One region of the Dyella marensis genome, then DNA from elsewhere that is predicted to be linked to it. Evidence: predicted binding sites of a transcription regulator. Region 1 holds the regulator's gene; the other holds the start of a gene.
What was found. The regulator FliA, encoded in region 1, starts transcription of late flagellar genes. The targets are predictions, from matches to a motif close to TAAAGTTTNNCNNNCNNNGGCCGATAA.

Region 1 (9,012 bases):
CAACTTCGTGGTGGTGACCAAGGGCGCCACGCGCGTGTCCGAAGTGACCGCGCGCTTCACCCTGGATGCCATGCCCGGCAAGCAGATGGCGATCGACGCCGACCTCAACGCCGGCCTGCTCACCCAGGAACAGGCGCGCGAGCGCCGCCAGGAAGTGCGCGAGGAAGCGGACTTCTACGGCTCGATGGACGGCGCCTCCAAGTTCGTGCGCGGCGACGCCACGGCGGGCATCCTGATCCTGGTGATCAATATCGTCGGCGGCTTCTTCGTCGGTGTGATGCAGCACGGCCTCAGCGCCGGCGACGCGGCCAAGACCTACACCTTGCTCACCATCGGCGACGGCCTGGTCGCGCAGGTGCCGGCGCTGATGCTGTCGATCGCCACCGCGGTGATCGTCACCCGCGTCTCGCGCGCCCAGGACATGGGCAAGCAGGTGCTCGGCCAGGTGTTCGGCCAGCCGCGCGCGCTGGCGGTGGCTGGCGTGGTGCTGGGCGTGATGGGCCTGGTGCCCGGCATGCCGAACATCGCCTTCCTGCTGCTGGGCGCGATCTGCGGCGGCTCCGCGTGGATGATGCTCAAGCGCGAGCGCGAGACGCGCGCCAGGCTGGCCGAGGAAGCCATCGCCGAAGCCGCGCCCGCCGCGGCGCCGGCCGAGCGCCTGGAGCTGGGCTGGGAAGATGTCGCCGGCGTCGATCCGGTAGGCCTGGAAGTGGGTTATCGCCTGATCCCGCTGGTGGACAAGAACCAGGGCGGCGAGCTGATGGGGCGGATCAAGTCGGTGCGCCGCAAGCTGTCGCAGGAGCTGGGCTTCCTGGTCCCGCCGGTGCACATCCGCGACAACCTCGACCTGGGCCCCAACACCTATCGCATCACCCTGATGGGCGTGCCGATGGGCGAGGCCGAGGTGCACAACGAACGCCTGCTGGCGATCAATCCCGGCCGCGTGCACGGCAGCTTGCAAGGCATCGCCACGCGCGATCCGGCCTTCGGCCTGGAAGCGGTGTGGATCGAATCCGGCCAGCGCGACAACGCGCAGGCGCTGGGCTACACCGTGGTCGACCCCGCCACCGTGGTGGCCACGCATCTGTCGCACATCCTGCAGGGCCACGCGCACGAACTGCTCAGCCACCAGGACGTGCAGCAGTTGCTGGACCGCCTCGCCGCCGCCGCGCCGAAGCTGGTGGAAGACCTGGTGCCCAAGCGCATGTCGCTGGGCGTGGTGGTGAAGGTGCTGCAGAACCTGCTGGCCGAGCGGGTGCCGATCCGCAACATGCGTTCCATCGTCGAATCCTTGGCGGAACACGCGGGCCAGAGTCAGGATCCCGGCGCGCTCACCGCCGCCGTGCGCGTGGCGCTGGGCCGCCAGATCGTGCAGGAGATCGCCGGCCTGGGCACCGAGATCCCGGTCATCACGCTGGCGCCGGAACTGGAGCAGATCCTGCTCGGTTCGCTGGCCAATGGCGGCGTGGCGGGCGCCGCGGTGGAACCGGGCCTGGCCGACCGCCTGCAGAGCGGCGTCGCCGACGCCGCGCGCCGCCAGGAAATGGGCGGCGAACCGGCCGTGCTGCTGGTCGCGCCGCAGCTGCGGCCGTGGCTCGCGCGCTTCACCCGCCACGTGGCACAGAACCTGCACGTACTGGCTTACAACGAGGTGCCCGACAACCGTCGGGTGCGTTTGGTGCAGGCGCTGGGACGTTGAGTGGGGGAATAGGGAATGGGGAATAGAGAATCGGAAAAGCAAGGCTGCCGCGACTTGTGCGTGTTGCGCCCGCAGGTAGTGAAAAACTCATGGTCGACTTGCCGGCAAACAGCGCGGCTTGCCTATTCCCTATTCCCTATTCCCTATTCCCCGGGCGCAAGGAAAACCTTTTCATGAAAATAAAGCGTTTCGTAGCGCCCGACATGCGCCAGGCCATGCGCGAAGTGCGCGAGGAACAAGGCCCCGACGCGGTCATTCTTTCCACGCGCCGTCTCGACGAGGGCGTGGAGATCATTGCCGCCGTCGACTATGACGAGTCCCTGGTGCGCGAGGCCGCGCGCTCGGGCGAACCGTTGCCGACCGAAGTGCGCATCGTGCGCGAGCGCGCGGCGGAACCGCCGGTGCTGCCGCCCAAGCCGCGGCGTGCGCCGGCGCCCGCGCCGGTGGCTCCCGTTGCCGCGCCCGCGCAGCGTGCACCGGTAGCGCCGGTTGCCGCGCCCGTCGCCGCCGCACCGGTCGCCGCGGCAAAACCCGAACCCGCCGCCGCACCCGCCGAACCGGCCCCGCTGCATCCGATGGTGGAGCAGGCCGCGCTCGACACCGCGCGCATGCGCGCCGAGCTGGGCAGCCTGCGCGAACTGCTGGAATCTCAGATGGCTTCGCTCGCATGGAACGACCTGCAGCGCCGCCATCCGCTGCGCGGCCGCGTGCTGCGCGACATGACGCGCATCGGCATCGAGCCGGACGTGGCGCGCCGCCTCGCCGACGAACTGCCCGACCGCCTCAGCGCCGACCAGGCGCGCTATCTGCCGCTGGGCGTGCTCAGCCGCAGCCTCGCCGTCACCGGCTACGACGTCGCCGCCAGCGGCGGCGTGGTGGCCCTGGTCGGACCGACCGGCGTGGGCAAGACCACCACCATCGCCAAGCTCGCCGCGCGCGCCGTGCTGCGCCATGGCGCTTCGCAGGTGGCCCTGGTCAGCACCGACAACTACCGCATCGGCGCCGCCGCGCAGCTGGAGCACTACGGCCGCCTGCTCGGCACCCGCGTGTTTCCCGCGCACGATGCCGAAAGCCTGCGCGAAGTGCTCGACGTGCTGCGCGGCCGCCGCGTGGTGCTGGTCGACACCGCCGGCGTGGCCGGCAGCGATCCGCGCCTGGAGCAGCAGATGCAACTGCTGCGCGCCGCCGGCGAACTGCGCACCTGCCTGGTGCTGGCCGCCAATGCGCAGGCGCAGGCGATCGACGACATGGTGCGCGCCTTCCTGCCGCAGCAGCCGCAGGCGTGCATCCTCACCAAGCTCGACGAAGCGCCCAGCCTGGGCGGCGCGCTGTCCGCGCTGATCCGCCACCGGCTGCCGCTGGACTACACCACCGACGGCCAGCGCGTGCCCGAAGACCTCGCCACCGCCGATGCGCGCGTGCTGGTCTGCCGCGCCGCGCAGGTGCTCAGGGGCAATGCGCCGGCGGTGGACGAAGGCTATATGGCCGAGCGCTTCGGCCTGGCCGTGGCGGGTGCACGATGACCACGCTGGCGATGGACCAGGCCTGGGGCCTGAGCAATCTGTTCTCGGCTTTTCATTCTTCCGGCAACGATGACGTGCGCCCGCTCTCCGCAGGCGCGGGCCATTCGCTGCCCGCCGCGCCGCCGCGCCGCTGCCGCGCGATCGCCGTGGCCGGCGGCAAGGGCGGCGTGGGCAAGTCCACCGTGGCGGTGAACCTCGGCATGTCGCTGGCCATGGCCGGGCGCGAGGTGGCGCTGCTGGATGCGGACCTGGGCCTGGCCAACCTGGACGTGCTGCTCGGCCTACAGCCGTCGCGGCATATCGGCCACCTGCTGGACGGCAGCTGCTCGCTCGGCGAATTGATGCTGCCGGCGCCGCACGGGCTGAAGGTGATCCCGGCCGGCTCCGGCGCGCGCCGCCTGGCCCAGCTGGATACGCGCGAGCACGCCGCGGTGATCCGCGCCTTCGACGAACTGCCCGATCCGCCGGAATTCCTGATCGTGGACACCGCCGCCGGCGTGGCCGACAACGTGGTGATGTTCGCCGCGGCGGCCGACGACGTGGTGCTGGTGGTCTGCGACGAGCCGGCCTCGCTCACCGACGCCTACGCGCTGACCAAGGTGCTCAGCCGCGACTTCTGCGTACGGCGCTTCCACGTGGTGGCCAACATGGTGCGCCACGCCGGCGAGGCGCGGCAGCTGTACGAGAAGCTGGCCCGCGTGTGCGACCGGTTTCTGGATGTGGCGCTGGATTTCATGGGCGCGGTTCCTTACGACGAACACCTGCGCCAGGCCATCCGCCGCCAGGGCGCGGTGGTGGATCTGTGGCCGGCCAGCCGGTCCGCACGGGGATTCAAGCAAATGGCGGGTGCGGTCGATACATGGGGAGAACCCCTGCGCACGGGTCGCGACCGCATCGCCTTTTTTGGAGGGCAGGTCGCCATGGCGCCGGACCCGGTACGCGAGGGGGGTGTGAGATGAGCGTGGCTTCCGAATATCTGCAACTGCAACGCGAAAGCACGGAGGAGATGGTGCGCCGGCACGCTCCGCTGGTGCGCCGTATCGCCTATCACCTGATGGGCCGGCTGCCGCCCAGCGTGGACGTGGACGACCTGGTGCAGGCCGGCATGATCGGCCTGCTGGAAGCGGCGCGGAACTATGCGACCGACCGCATGGCCAGCTTCGAGACCTATGCGGGCATCCGCATCCGCGGCGCCATGCTGGACGAGCTGCGCAAGACCGATTGGACGCCGCGCTCGGTGCACCGCAAGTTGCGCGAAGTGTCGGAGGTGGTGCGCCAGATCGAGAACGAAACGGGCGCCGACGCCACCGACGCCGAGGTCATCCGGCGGCTGGGCATCGACGCGCAGGAGTACCACCAGATCCTGGCCGACGCGGCCAGCGCGCGCCTGCTCAGCCTCTCCGCGCCGGAGGACGACGAGGACGGCGCAGCGCTCGACGTGGCCGACCAGGAAGGCCTGGGGCCGCAGGACCGCTTCGAGCAGGAAGGCATGCGCGGGGCGCTGGTGGAGGCGATCGGCGGGTTGCCGGAGCGCGAGCAGCTGGTGATGTCGCTGTACTACGAGCAGGAACTGAATTTGAAGGAGATCGGCGCCGTGCTCGGCGTGACGGAATCGCGGGTGTGCCAGATCCATGGGCAGGCGCTGATCCGGTTGCGTGCACGGATGACCGGTTGGCGCGAAGCCGAAGACGCCAAGGGCGCCGGCGGCGGGCGCCGCGGCGGCACGAAGTCCGCGGCCGCGGCGACGCGCTGAGCTCCGAACCACACCCCTCAAACCCCACTAGGACCCCTGGAGCCGACGTTGGACAAGAACATGAAAATCCTCGTGGTGGACGACTTCTCCACCATGCGGCGCATCGTGCGCAACCTGCTGGTGGAGCTGGGCTTCACCAATGCGCTGATCCAGGAAGCCGACGACGGCGTCAATGCCATGGCGGTGCTCAAGCAGCAGTCGTTCGACATGGTGGTGACCGACTGGAACATGCCGAACATGACCGGCATCGACCTGCTGCGCGCGATCCGCGCCGAGCCCGCGCTGAAAGGCCTGCCGGTGCTGATGGTCACCGCCGAGAACAACCGCGACCAGATCATCGCCGCCGCCCAGGCCGGCGTGAACGGTTACATCGTCAAGCCCTTCACCGCGGTCACGCTGAAGGAAAAGCTGGACAAGATCTTCGAGCGGCTCGCCGCGCAAGGAGCAAGCGCATGAGCGCCGTGATGATTACCCCCATGAGCGCGGCGTTGCCGCAGGAAGTGCAGGAGCTGCTGGCCAGCCCCGACGGCGCCGCCTTCGAGATGGCGCTGGACACCATGGTGCGCCAGCGCGAGCAGCACCTGTTCCGCGCGCTGGGCCTCTTGGCCCGCGACCTGCACGAAGCCGTGCGCCGCCTCGGCGGCGAGCTGGCCCAGGAAGGCGTGCCCGGTAGCGTGGCCGACGCGCGCCAGCATCTGCACGACGTGCTGGAGATGAGCGCCAAGGCCGCCCATCGCAGCATCGATTTCGCCGAGCGCATGCGCCCGCAGGCCAGCGCGCTGGAAAGCAGCGCTGATGCCGTGCTGGCCGGCGGCGGCGAAGCGGCGGAGCTGGCGACACAGGCGCGGCAGTTTGCCGGGCAGTGCCGCGAAGGGCTGTCGGACATGGTGATGGCGCAGTCGTGGCAGGACCTGTCCGGCCAGCGCATCAAGAAAGTGTCCACCTTTATCGGCAGCGTGGAGTCCTCGCTGCTGGAACTGGTGCGCCTCACCGGCGCGCTGGCCGGCGGCGAAGCGCCGGTGGCCGCGGCCAAGGTGAACAGCCAGGACGAGGCGGACCGCCTGCTCAGCGAATTCGGTTTCTGAGCGCGGGGTTCCGATGGATCCGTCACTCGACAGCGAGCTGCGCGACGATTTCCTGGTCGAGGCCGGGGAACTGGTGCAGCGCCTGGGCGAACAGCTGGTGGCGCTGGAGGAAGCGCCGCGCGACGCCGAACTGCTCAATGCGGTGTTCCGCGCCTTCCACACGGTGAAGGGCGGCGCGGGCTTCCTCGGCATCGACCCGATGGTGCAGCTGTGCCATCACGCCGAGGACCTGCTCAACGAAGCGCGCGCCGGCCACGTGCTGATCGATGCGGCGCGGATGGACGCATTGCTGGAAGCGCTGGACCTGGTCAACGCGATGATGGCCGCGCTCGCCGCGTCCGGCGACATGCCGGTGGCGCCCGCGGCGCTGCTGGTGCGGCTGCAGCCGCATGCGGCACGAGCGCCGGCTCCGGCGCCCGCCCCCGTGCCGGCACCCGCGCCGGCGACGGAGGAGAGTGGCACCATCGACGACAGTGAATTCGAGGCGCTGCTCGACAGTCTCTACGGCATGGGCGGCGCGCCGGGCGCACCGGTGCAGCCGCCGGCGTCCGAGACGATCGACGACGCCGAGTTCGAAAACCTGCTGGACAACCTGCACGGCAAGGGCAAGGCGCCCGGCGCGCCGGTGCAGCCGTCGGCCGGCACCATCGACGACAGCGAATTCGAAGCGCTGCTTGACAGCCTGCATGGCAAGGGCGCCGCACCCGGCGCCGCGGCGAAGGCTGCCGCAGCGCCCGCGCCGGCCAAAGCCGCGGCAAAGGCCGCGCCGCCGCCGGAAGCCACCGTGCGCGTGGACACCGGCCGCCTCGATGCGCTGGTCAACCGTGCCGGCGAACTGGTGCTGGTGCGCAATCGATTGCTGAGCCTCGCCGCCAGCAGCGGCGATGAACCGTTCAACACCGCGGCCGGCGAACTCGATCGCGTGGCCGACGAACTGCAGGGCGCCGTGCTCGGCATGCGCATGCAGCCGGTGGGCCGCTTGTTCCAGCGCTTCCCGCGCATCGTGCGCGATCTCGCCCGCCAGCTCGGCAAGGAGATCGAGCTGGTGCTGGAAGGCGAGGACACCGACCTGGACCGCAGCCTGGTCGAGGCGCTGGCCGATCCGCTGATTCACCTGCTGCGCAACGCGGTCGACCACGGCCTGGAAACGCCGGACGTGCGCGAAAGCGCCGGCAAGCCGCGCAAGGGCCGCGTGCGCCTCGCGGCCAGCCAGCGCGGCGAGCGCATCGTGATCGTGGTGGCCGACGACGGCCGCGGCATGGATCCGGACATCCTGCGCCGCAAGGCGGTGGAGAAAGGCGTGATCGACGCGGCGCAGGCCGCGCGCCTGTCCGAGACCGAATGCCTGGAATTGATTTTCCGCCCAGGCTTCAGCACTGCCGCGCAGGTGTCCGACATCTCCGGCCGCGGCGTCGGCATGGACGTGGTCAAGACGCGCGTGGCGGAACTCGGCGGCACCTTGCAGGTGCGCTCGAAGCTGGGGCAGGGCAGCGAGCTTGAGCTGACCGTGCCGCTGACGCTGGCGATCGTGCGCGTGCTGATGGTGCGCGTCGGCGCGCGCCTGTTCGCGATGCCGCTGAGCAACGTGGACGAAGTGTTCGAACTCTCCGCCGGGCAGGACCGCCTGCTCGACGGCAGCCTGATTGCCGCGCACCGCGACCGCGCGCTGCCGCTGGGCGACCTGGCCGCATGGTCGGCGGCCGCGCCGACGGCTGGCCGCCACGTGGTGGTGCTGCATATCGGCCACCAGCGCCTGGGCTGCCTGGTGCACGACGTGCTCGGCCGCGAGGACGTGATGGTCAAGCCGCTGGGGCGGCTGTTCGCCGGCACCGCCGGCGTGGCCGGCGCGACCATCACCGGCGACGGGCGCCTGGCCCTGGTGCTGGACCTGGCGGGCCTGGCCGGCGAAGGCGGTCCGTGGCAGCTGGCGCCGCGGCTATCCCCAACCTTAGAAGCGGTGGTCTGACATGGATCTGGTTAGCATCATCGGCACGATCCTGGCCTTCGTGGTCGTGATCCTCGGCACCATCCTCAAGGGTTCCAGCGTGGAAGCGCTGTGGAACCCCGCGGCCTTCGTGATCGTCTTCGCCGGCACCATCGCCGCCCTGCTGGTGCAGACCCAGGGCAAGGTGCTCAAGCATGCGATGGGCATGCTGCCGATGATCTACAAGCCGCCCAGGCACGTGCCCAACGATCTGATCAGCCGCGTGATCGGCTGGAGCGAGATCTCGCGCCGCCAGGGCCTGCTCGGCCTGGAGCCGCAGATCGAGTCCGAGCAGGATCCGTTCGTGCGCAAGGGCCTGCAGCTGCTGGTCGACGGCAGCGAGCCGGAAGCGATCCGCGGCGTGCTGGAAGTGGAGCAGGACACGCGCGAGCACGAGGACCTGGCCGGCGCGAAAGTGTTCGAGCAGGCCGGCATCTACTCGCCGACCATGGGCATCATCGGCGCCGTGATGGGCCTGATGGCCGTGATGCAGAACCTGGCCGACCCCAGCAAGCTGGGCCACGGCATCGCCGCGGCTTTCGTCGCCACCATCTACGGCGTGGCGCTGGCCAACCTGCTGATGCTGCCGATGTCCTCGCGCCTGAAGGGCATGATCCACAAGCAGGGCAAGATGCGCGAGATCATCATCGAAGGCCTGGTCTCGATCGCCCGCGGCGACAACCCGCGCCAGATCGAAAGCCGCCTGCAGGGCTACCTCACATGAGGAAGAAGAAGCACGAGGACCACGTCAATCACGAGGCCTGGGCGATCCCCTACGCCGACCTGATGACGCTGCTGCTCGCGTTCTTCGTGGTGATGTACGCGGTGTCGGTGGTGAACGAGGGCAAGTACCGCGTGATGTCCGAGTCGATCATCGAAGCCTTCAACGGCAACAACAAGCAGATCCAGCCGGTACAGACCAACAGCGCGACCGCGCCCGCGCCGGTGCCGGCCAAGCGCTCCACCAG
Region 2 (9,012 bases), 440 kb from region 1:
AGGTGCGCGGCAGTGAAGAAGCAGCAGAACTCGTACGGTGCGTGGCTGGTGGCGGTGGTCGTGGTGGCGGCGGCGATTGCGGGCGGTGTCTATCTCTGGCGCAAGGGGCTGCAAGGCGCGCAGGAAGCGCCGTCCGCTCCGGCCGCCGCGGCGAGCAGCGGGATGCCGGCGCCGCCGTCGTCGGCGATCCGCCATCCCATCGCCGATGCGGGGCCGGCGTCTGCCTCCACCGCGCCGCTGCCCGCGCTCGACGGCAGCGACGGCACCGTCGCCGACGAACTCGCGCAGCTGGGCGGCGGCGATCTCACCGGCCTGTTGCTGCGCGAGCAGATCATCCCGCGCATCGTCGCCACCGTGGATGCGCTGCCGCGCCAGGGCGTGGCCACGCGCATCCTGCCGCTGCGCACGCCGCGCGGCGCTTTCGCGGTGGACGAACAGGAAGGCAGCATCGAACTGTCGCCGCGCAATGCGGAACGCTATGCGCCCTACGTGCGCGTGGCCGAGGCGGTGGACGCGCGCAAGGCGGTGGCCTGGTACGTGCGCTACTACCCGCTGTTCCAGCAGGCGTACCGCGAGCTGGGCTATCCGCGCGGCTACTTCAACGACCGGCTGGTCGCGGCGATCGACGACATGCTCGCCACCCCCGGCAGCGCGGTGCCGATCGCATTGGTGCGCGGCGATACCTATTACCGCTTTGCCGATCCTTCCCTGCAGGGGCTTTCCGCGGGACAGAAGCTGCTGCTGCGGATGGGGCCGGAGAACGCGGCGAAGGTGAAGGCGAAGCTGCGGGAGATCCGCGCGGCACTCGCAGGACAAGCGCCGCAGCGGGGAACTCTTCTCCCCTCCGGGGAGAAGATGCCGGCAGGCAGATGAGGGGCGGGTGCTCGCGGTAGCGCTGCTGCGGAGCAAGGAAAAGCTTTGAGCGCTTTGTACGACCCTCAGCTCACCGCTCCGACCGGCCCCTCACCCCAGCCCTCTCCCCGGAGGGGAGAGGGGGTATGTTGAGGTGATCGGGATGTGCAGCCCCCAGACCGAACTCTGCCCCCTCTCCCCGAAGGGGAGAGGGGGCAGAGTGCTGGCACTTTGCGACGTTTCTTATCGCTGCTCGCCAACAGCGTGCTGTAAAGTCCTTGGCCGTCCCGCGGCGCAAGGCAGCTCGACGGGCTTGCATTTCTATACTTTCTGGTTCAATAATTCGCGCCTCGCCGAGGCTCCCATTGCTGCCGCCACGCCAGCCCGTCCTGGCCGTTCCGGCTGCCCCGCCCCGGCCACCCGCTTCCGCTCTCGCAAGGAAACCCCACCCATGAATACCCGGCTTTTCGGGGCGGCGCTCATTCTGGGCCTGCTGTCGGCCATCGGGCCGTTCGCCATCGACATGTACCTGCCGGCGCTGCCGACCATCCGCGAGGCGCTGCATACCGACGTCGACACCGCGCAGCTGAGCCTGATGGTGTTCTTCGCGGCGGTGGGCATCGGCCAGCTGATCTACGGGCCGGTATCGGACATGGTTGGCCGCAAGCCGCCGATCTACTTCGGCCTGGTGCTGTTCGCGCTGGGCAGCATCGGCTGCGCGATGGCGCCGGACATCCACACCCTGATCGCGTTCCGCTTCGTGCAGGGCCTGGGCGCCTGCGCCGGCATGGTGATCCCGCGCGCGATCGTGCGCGACATGCACACCGGCCACGACGCCGCGCAGCTGATGTCGCTGCTGATGCTGGTATTCAGCGTGTCGCCGATCCTGGCCCCCCTCACCGGCAGCCTGGTGATCCGCCTGGCCAGCTGGCGCGGCATCTTCTGGACGGTAGCCGTCGCCGCCGTGTTCGGCCTGGTGCTGGCGGCGACCGCGCTGAAGGAAACCCGGCCGCGCGAAGCGCGCGTGGCGAGCAACGTGCGCAGCGCGCTGTCGGCCTACGGCACCCTGCTGCGCGATCCGCACTACCTGGGCCTGGTGTTCATCTGCTCGTTCGGCGTGGCGAGCTTCTTCGCTTATCTGGCCAATTCGTCCTTCGTGCTGATCGACCACTACGGCCTGTCGCCCACCCTGTATGGCCTGGCGTTCTCGGTCAATGCGGTGGCGTTCATCGGCGCGGCGCAGTTCACCGGCGGCCTGGGCAAGCGCTACGGCCTGCCGCGGCTGGTGCGCACCGCGGTGGTGGGCTACAGCGTGGTGATGGTGGCGCTGCTGCTGCTCAATCTCGCCGGCATCGACAACCTGGGCGTGCTGATGGCCCTGCTGTTCGTCGGCTATGGCTTCCTCGGCCTGGTGATGCCCAGCTCCGCCGTGCTGGCGCTGGAAGAGCACGGCAAGATCGCCGGCACCGCCTCGGCCCTGCTCGGCACCATCCAGTTCGGCACGGGCGCCGTGGTGATCGGCGTCGTCGGGCGTTTCCTGGATGGCACGGCGCGGCCGATGCTGGCCGGCATCGCGGCCTGCTCGGTGATCGCGCTGGTGCTGGCGCAGCGCACGCTGCGCCACCGGCCCGCACCGGTGGCGGAAGCGTCGGCGGACTAAACGATCAAGTCAGCACGGTGTGGGCGTGGAACGGCAGCAGGGTGGCGCCGGTCCGCGCCACCGCCGGTTCGGCCAGTTCGAGCTTGTCCTTGCGCGCATCGAGCACCACCAGGATGCGGCCGGAGGCGATCTCGTCGCGGAAGCGGCGATGGATCACGTCCGGCACCTCGCTGCCGATCAGCGCGCCGGTCCAGCAGCCCACCGCGGCACCGGCCACCGCCGCGAAGCCGGCGCCCGCCAGGGGCACGCCCAGCGGCGGCACGGCGGCCGCCAGCAGGCCCAGCAGCAGGCCGGAACCGCCGCCGCAGGCCACGCCGCGGATCGCCGAGGGCACGAAGTCGGTGCGGCCGGTCATGCGGTGATCGGGGATCCTGGCCAGCTCGATATCGTCGCGGGCGACGAAGCAGATGTCGCTGTCGTCGATACCGGCGTCGAGCGCGGCGCGCATCGCGGCGCGCGCCGCGTCCACATCGGGCGTGCTGAATACGCAGCGGGTCTTCATGGCGACCTCCCGCCGGCGAACCGGCGCGGTGAGCCCCGCGCGGTGCGGTCGTCCGGGCCGCCGCGCGAGGCGTGGCTTCCTGCGGCGTATTGTTGGCCTGCTTGAGTAAGCAGGGCGTGCGCTGCTTGTTATCGCCGCGTGGCGCTCCCGGCGCCGCATGGCTTGCGCTAAGGTGCGCGCCGATGCACAGCGGATGCCGCCATGACACCGAACGTCTTTGACTCGCCCCAGCTGGACCTGCTGGGCGGCCAGGCCGAGCCCGCGCAGACCCACCGCCTGTTCTTCGCCCTGCTGCCGGACGAGGCCACGCGCGCCGCTTTCGCCGGCGTCGCCGACATGCTGAAAGCCGGCCAGCCCGGCCTGCGCCTGCGCTGGGTGTCGCCGGCGCGCTACCACGCCACCGTGCATTTCCTGGGCGACCATCCGATGCTGCGCGACGACATCGTGCAGGCCGCCACCCGCGCCGGCGATGCGCTGCAGGCCGGTGCCTTCGAATGGACGCTGGACTACGCGGCCAGCTTCCACGGCCGCGAACCGCCCTGCATCCTGCGTTCGCGCGAGGTGCCCGCGCCGCTGCTGCAGCTGTGGAGCCAGCTGCGCGAAGGCCTGATCCGCGCCGGCCAGGGCGCGCATCTGTCGCGCACGTTCACCCCGCACGTCACCCTGGGCTACAGCCGCGGCGGCCTGCTGCCGGAGCTTCCGGTGGGGCCGCTGGCCTGGCGCGTGCAGCAGCTGGCGCTGGTGCACAGCGTGGTCGGGCAGGGCGATTACCGGCTGCTGCACAGCTGGCCGCTGGCCTGAGCGGAGGTGCCGAAGGTCCTGGCTCCCGGCCCGCGGTTTAGGCGCACAATGCCGCTCCCAACCCACCGCGGAGTCCCGTCATGCGCACGACCGTTCTCGCAGCGTTGATCGTCCTTGCCCTGCCGCTGGCCGCCGCGGCACAGCCGCCGAAGCCCGCCGGCGCCATGCCCGCCAACGTCGCCGCCGCGGTCGCCGATCCGGCGCGCAAGGCGGACGCCGCCAACGACGCGCGCCGCAAGGGCGGCGAGCTGCTGGCCTTCGCCGAAGTGAAGCCCGGCCAAAGCGTGGTCGACCTGATTCCCGGCGGCGGTTACTTCACCCGCTTGTTCAGCGCCGCCGTCGGCGACGGCGGACATGTCTACGACGTGTGGCCCAACGAGTATGCGCAGGAAGCCGATTCCGACGTAAAGGCCTCCAACGCGCTCGCCGCGCAGCCGCACTACAAGAACGTCAGCGTGCTGCTGCAGCCGGGCAACCAGTTCAGCGTGCCCAAGCCGGTCGACATGGTGTTCACCTCGCAGAACTACCACGACTACCCGGACAAGTTCATGGGCAAGATCGATCCGGCCGTGCTCAACAAGCAGGTGTTCGATGCGCTCAAGCCCGGCGGCCTGTTCGTGATCGTCGACCACGTGGCCGAAGCCGGTTCCGGCATGCGCGACACCGATACCTTGCACCGCATCGATCCGGCCATCGTCAAGAAGCAGGTGGAAGCGGCGGGCTTCGTGTTCGACGGCGAAAGCAACGTGCTGCGCAATCCCGCCGATCCGCACGACATCAAGGTCTTCGACAAGGCCATACGCGGGCATACCGATCAGTTCGCGTACCGGTTCCGCAAGCCGGGTTGAGCGCTTGAGCGGCTCTGAAGAACAAGCGCCGGGAGGCTCCGCGCCTCCCGGCGATCCGCGGCCGGTAAGGCCCATCGAACCCGACGCGCTCGACTGCTGCGGCGAGGGCTGCGTGCCCTGCATCTACGATCTGTACGAAGCGGCGCTGGACCGCTACAAGGCGGCGCTGGCGGAATGGCTGGAACGCCATCCGGAAGCGCCCAAGGATCAGTAGCCTTTTTCGCGCGGCACGGAATCGAACTGGTGCTGCAGATCCTGCTGGCAGCGCGCGACCTGCGCCGGTGCGAAGCGCGCCGGCCAGGCTTCGCTGAGATCGGGCATGGCCTCGAGCGCGCGATGATCGCGCAGCAGCTGCGCCATCGACAGGTAATGCGCCACGTGCAACGTCTTGCCGAGCGGAGACAGCGTTTCCGGCGCCTGTTCCTGCGCATGTTCGGACAGCGCCTGGATCACCGCGCCCGGCAGTTCCCAGTGGCGCGCGGCGCGCAAGGTCAGGCTCGCGCCCAGCTGCGCGCAGCCTTCGAGGAAGGCGGGGCTCAGCGTCTCGGGCGCGGCAATCTCTTCCATGCTCAGCAGATGGATCACCGCACCGGTGCCGGTATTGCACACGATGCCGGCCAGGTAAGCCTCGAACGGATCGCAGCCGGCGAACTTGCCGAGAAACGCGCTGGCATGCGCGCAGCGTTCGGCGTGATCCCACAGCCGCTGTCCCGCCACCAGGCCGTGCACGCCAGCGCTGGCCTGCAGGATCGGTTTCATCATGTGCTGGGTCGCCACGCGGCGCAGCCCGTCCTGGCCCAGCAGCACCACCGCGTGCTGCAGGCTCTGGATCGAATGCAGGGTGCGGTAGTAGATGCTGCGGCTGACCCGCATCACTTCGCCGACCAGCATCGGATCGCGCCCGACCAGGCGCGCCAGCTCGGCGCCGGCCACGTCGTCGTTCTTCAATGCCAGCAGCAGCTGCGGCAGCACCGCGGGCAGGCGCGGCAGGCTGCGCACGTCGAAGCGCTCGGCCACGATCTGCAGGCGCCGCAGCAGGGCGGCCTCGTTCGGGTTGGCACCCTGGCGCGCGTCGGGCAGGCCGAGCATGAAGCGCTGGAAGCGTTCGGCCAGCGCAGCCAATTCCGGCGCGGGGGCGGGCGCAGGCGCTGCCAGCGGAGCGGCCGGCGCCCTGGCCGGGCGCTGGAACTGCGCGCGCGCCAGCGGCTGTACGGCGGGCAGGGGCGAGGGGGCGAAGAAGCGCCTTAGCCAGTACATCGTGTGGTTCTCCCCTGCTGCCGCGGACGCGGTCTCCCCGCCGGGTTATCGGCTGCCCGGATCGAAGCTGTAGAGCATGGGCCGCCCGCGTCGCCGGCTCTGCAGGCCGGTCGACATTTTCTGTACCGGGGAGGCTGGCAATGCCCCGGTCCGCCCCCAGATCGGGAGCTTCGCCGCGAGGACACTCCATGATTCCGTTTTCCGTACTCGATCTGGCGCCGGTCACCCAGGGCAGCACGCCGGCGCAGGCCTTCGCCAACAGCCTGGACCTGGCCCGCCTGGCCGAGCGCCTGGGCTACCGGCGCTACTGGCTGGCCGAGCACCACAACATGCCCGGCATCGCCAGCGCCGCCACTTCGGTGCTGATCGGCCATATCGCCGGCGGCACCTCGAGCATCCGCGTCGGCGCCGGCGGCATCATGCTGCCCAACCACGCGCCGCTGCAGGTGGCCGAGCAGTTCGGCACGCTGGCTTCGCTGTATCCCGGCCGCATCGACCTGGGCCTGGGCCGCGCGCCCGGCACCGACCAGCCGACGGCACGCGCGCTGCGCCGCTATTACGAGAGCGCCGATGCGTTCCCCGAAGACGTGCAGGAGCTGCTGAGGTATTTCCAGCCGGCGCAGGCCGGCCAGCCGGTGCGCGCGGTGCCCGGCGCGGGTATCGACGTGCCGGTGTGGATCCTCGGCTCCAGCCTGTTCGGCGCGCGCCTGGCCGCGGCGCTGGGCCTGCCGTATGCATTCGCTTCGCACTTCGCGCCGGATGCGATGGACGAGGCACTGGCGTTGTATCGCCGCGATTTCCGCCCGTCGGAACACCTGGCGCGGCCTCACGCGATGCTCGGCATCAACGTGATCGCGGCCGAAAGCGATGCGCAGGCGCGCAAGCTGTTCACCACCCAGCAGCAGAGCTTCATCAATCTGCGCCGCGGCATGCCGGGGCTGATTCCGCCACCGATCGACGACATCGAGAGCTACTGGACGCCGACCGAGAAGTTCGGCGTGGAGCGCGCGCTGGCCTGTTCGGTGGTGGGCGATGCGCGTTCGGTGCGGGAGGGCTTGCTCGCGTTTATCGGGCGTCACCAGCCGGATGAGCTGATGATCACGGCGAATGTGTTCGAGCATGCGCTGCGCCGCAGGTCGTACGAGATGGTGGCGGCGATCCGCGAAGAACTCACCGCCGCGGCCTAGGCGGATCAAGCCGGCGTAGGTTGGGGTGAGCCGCAGGCGAACCCCAACATCGCAACATCCAAACGCACCGCATTGTTGGGGTTTGCCTGCGGCTCACCCCAACCTACGCCGTGCGGTCGACGCGTTTCTGCAGCGCCATCGCCGCCGCCGGATTCAGATGCTTCGCCGCACTGATGAAATAAACGAACACATCGCGCGGCTCCGCCTTCGCCAGCGGCGCCGCGAAATGCGGCAGCTCTTCGCAATCCTCGCCACGCGCCCAGCGCTGCGCGCGATCGGCCCACTCGTCCAGCGCGGAGGCCGGATACCCCGTCGCCTCGCCATCCGCGCTGCGCATCAGCCGCGCATAGGCGAAATCGCCGGTCAGGTCGGCGATATTCGGATACTCCGGCGAGTCGGTGTACACGGTGGGAATACGCCGCTCGCGCGCCAGCGCCACATACGCATCGCTGAGAAAACTGCGATGCCGCACCTCCAGCACGTGGCGCAGCGGCTTGCCGTTCAATTGGCGCGGCAGCAGGTCGAGAAACGCGGCGATGTCGTCCGCATCGAACGCGCGCGACGGCGGCAACTGCCACAGGATCGGCCCCAGCCGGTCGCCCATTTCGGCCAGGCCGCCGTGCACGAAACTGTCGATGCCTTTGCCGGTGGCCGCCAGGCGCTTGCCCTCCGTGACATAGCGCGGCGCTTTCAAGGAAAACACGAAACCTTCCGGCGTCTCCGCCGCCCAGCGGCCGTAGGTCTCGGCCTTCTGCGCACCGTAGTAAGTGCCGTTGATCTCGATCGCGCGCAGGTGCCGGCTGGCGTATTCCAGCTCGCGCCGCTGCACCAGTCCTTCCGGGTAGAAATTCTTGCGCCAGGGTGCGTAGTTCCAGCCGCCGATGCCGGTGCGGATGCGTTCGGCGCGGGGCGTGGCGCTGCTGAAGAGATCGTCCATCGGGTCGGGTCGCTGGCTTGGCGGGGCGCGGTGGCGGGGCGGCGATGATGCCATGGCGGCGCGTGAACCCGCGGTCGTGACTTCAGGCACGCGCCGCGCGCCGGGGCGAAGCGTATCCAGGCGCATCGCCGTTACGGCATCGACGGATCCGTCCATGAAACCGTTCGCTTACGCCCTGCTGTCGCTGGGTCTTGCCGTGGCAGCGAACGCCGTGGCCGATACACGCGACACCGTGCCGGAAATCTTCGCGCCGGGCGTGGTGTCCGGCCCGGCCAACGAAGACTCCGCCACGTTCTCGCCGGACGGCCACACCGTGTTCTTCGACCGCATCAGCTGGCCGAACGCGGTGATCCTGGAATCGCACAAGATCGGCCACGCCTGGTCCGAGCCGCGCATCGCACCGTTCTCCGGACAATGGCTGGACCACGATCCGGCGATGGCGCCGGACGGCTCCTTCATCGTGTTCACCTCCAACCGTCCCGACACGCCCGGCGGCAAGGCGCTGGATGGCGTGATGGCGAACGGCAAGGTGCAGCATGCGGCGGGCGGGCATCTGTGGCGCGTCGAGCGCAAGGGCGACGGCTGGGGCGAGCCGGTGCGGCTGCCGGATGCGGTCAACAGCAGCACGCGCACCTATGCGCCGAGCGTTGCCGCCGATGGCAGCGTGTATTTCCAGCGTCCGGGCGACGACGACGAGTTCCGCCTGTACCGCACGCAGTACCGCAACGGCACCTACGAGGCGCCGGAGCTGGTGGTGCTGGGCGACGCGGCCGCGCACAAGCTCGATCCGGCGATCGCGCCCGATGAGTCTTTCATCGTGTTCGACGCCGATTACGCGGGGAAGGGCAAGGCCGACCGCCTGTACATCGCCTTCCGCGAAGGCAGCGGCTGGGGCGCGCCGGTCGACCTGGGCGATGCGGTCAACGTCGGCGACCCCTGGGGCGCGCACCTGGGGCCGGACGGCCGCA

Region 2: a site for FliA is predicted at 5,966-5,992, ahead of ISN75_RS14830 (HDOD domain-containing protein). Genes of this name have one in related genera too.

Annotation. Positions count from the first base shown of each region.
Region 1 is NZ_CP064029.1:3,888,073-3,897,084, reverse strand. Features, by position in the region: gene flhA (flagellar biosynthesis protein FlhA) at 1-1,699, shown strand, start outside; gene flhF (flagellar biosynthesis protein FlhF) at 1,873-3,222, shown strand; gene ISN75_RS17000 (MinD/ParA family protein) at 3,219-4,181, shown strand; gene ISN75_RS16995 (RNA polymerase sigma factor FliA) at 4,178-4,975, shown strand; gene cheY (chemotaxis response regulator CheY) at 5,024-5,431, shown strand; gene ISN75_RS16985 (protein phosphatase CheZ) at 5,428-6,060, shown strand; gene ISN75_RS16980 (chemotaxis protein CheA) at 6,074-8,026, shown strand; gene ISN75_RS16975 (flagellar motor protein) at 8,028-8,768, shown strand; gene motD (flagellar motor protein MotD) at 8,765-9,012, shown strand, end outside.
Region 2 is NZ_CP064029.1:3,443,764-3,452,775, reverse strand. Features, by position in the region: gene ISN75_RS14860 (DUF3014 domain-containing protein) at 1-873, shown strand, start outside; gene ISN75_RS14855 (multidrug effflux MFS transporter) at 1,304-2,512, shown strand; gene ISN75_RS14850 (hypothetical protein) at 2,517-3,014, opposite strand; gene ISN75_RS14845 (2'-5' RNA ligase family protein) at 3,216-3,815, shown strand; gene ISN75_RS14840 (class I SAM-dependent methyltransferase) at 3,896-4,663, shown strand; gene ISN75_RS14835 (oxidoreductase-like domain-containing protein) at 4,668-4,877, shown strand; gene ISN75_RS14830 (HDOD domain-containing protein) at 4,871-5,920, opposite strand; gene ISN75_RS14825 (LLM class flavin-dependent oxidoreductase) at 6,109-7,107, shown strand; gene ISN75_RS14820 (DUF72 domain-containing protein) at 7,211-8,044, opposite strand; gene ISN75_RS14815 (hypothetical protein) at 8,199-9,012, shown strand, end outside.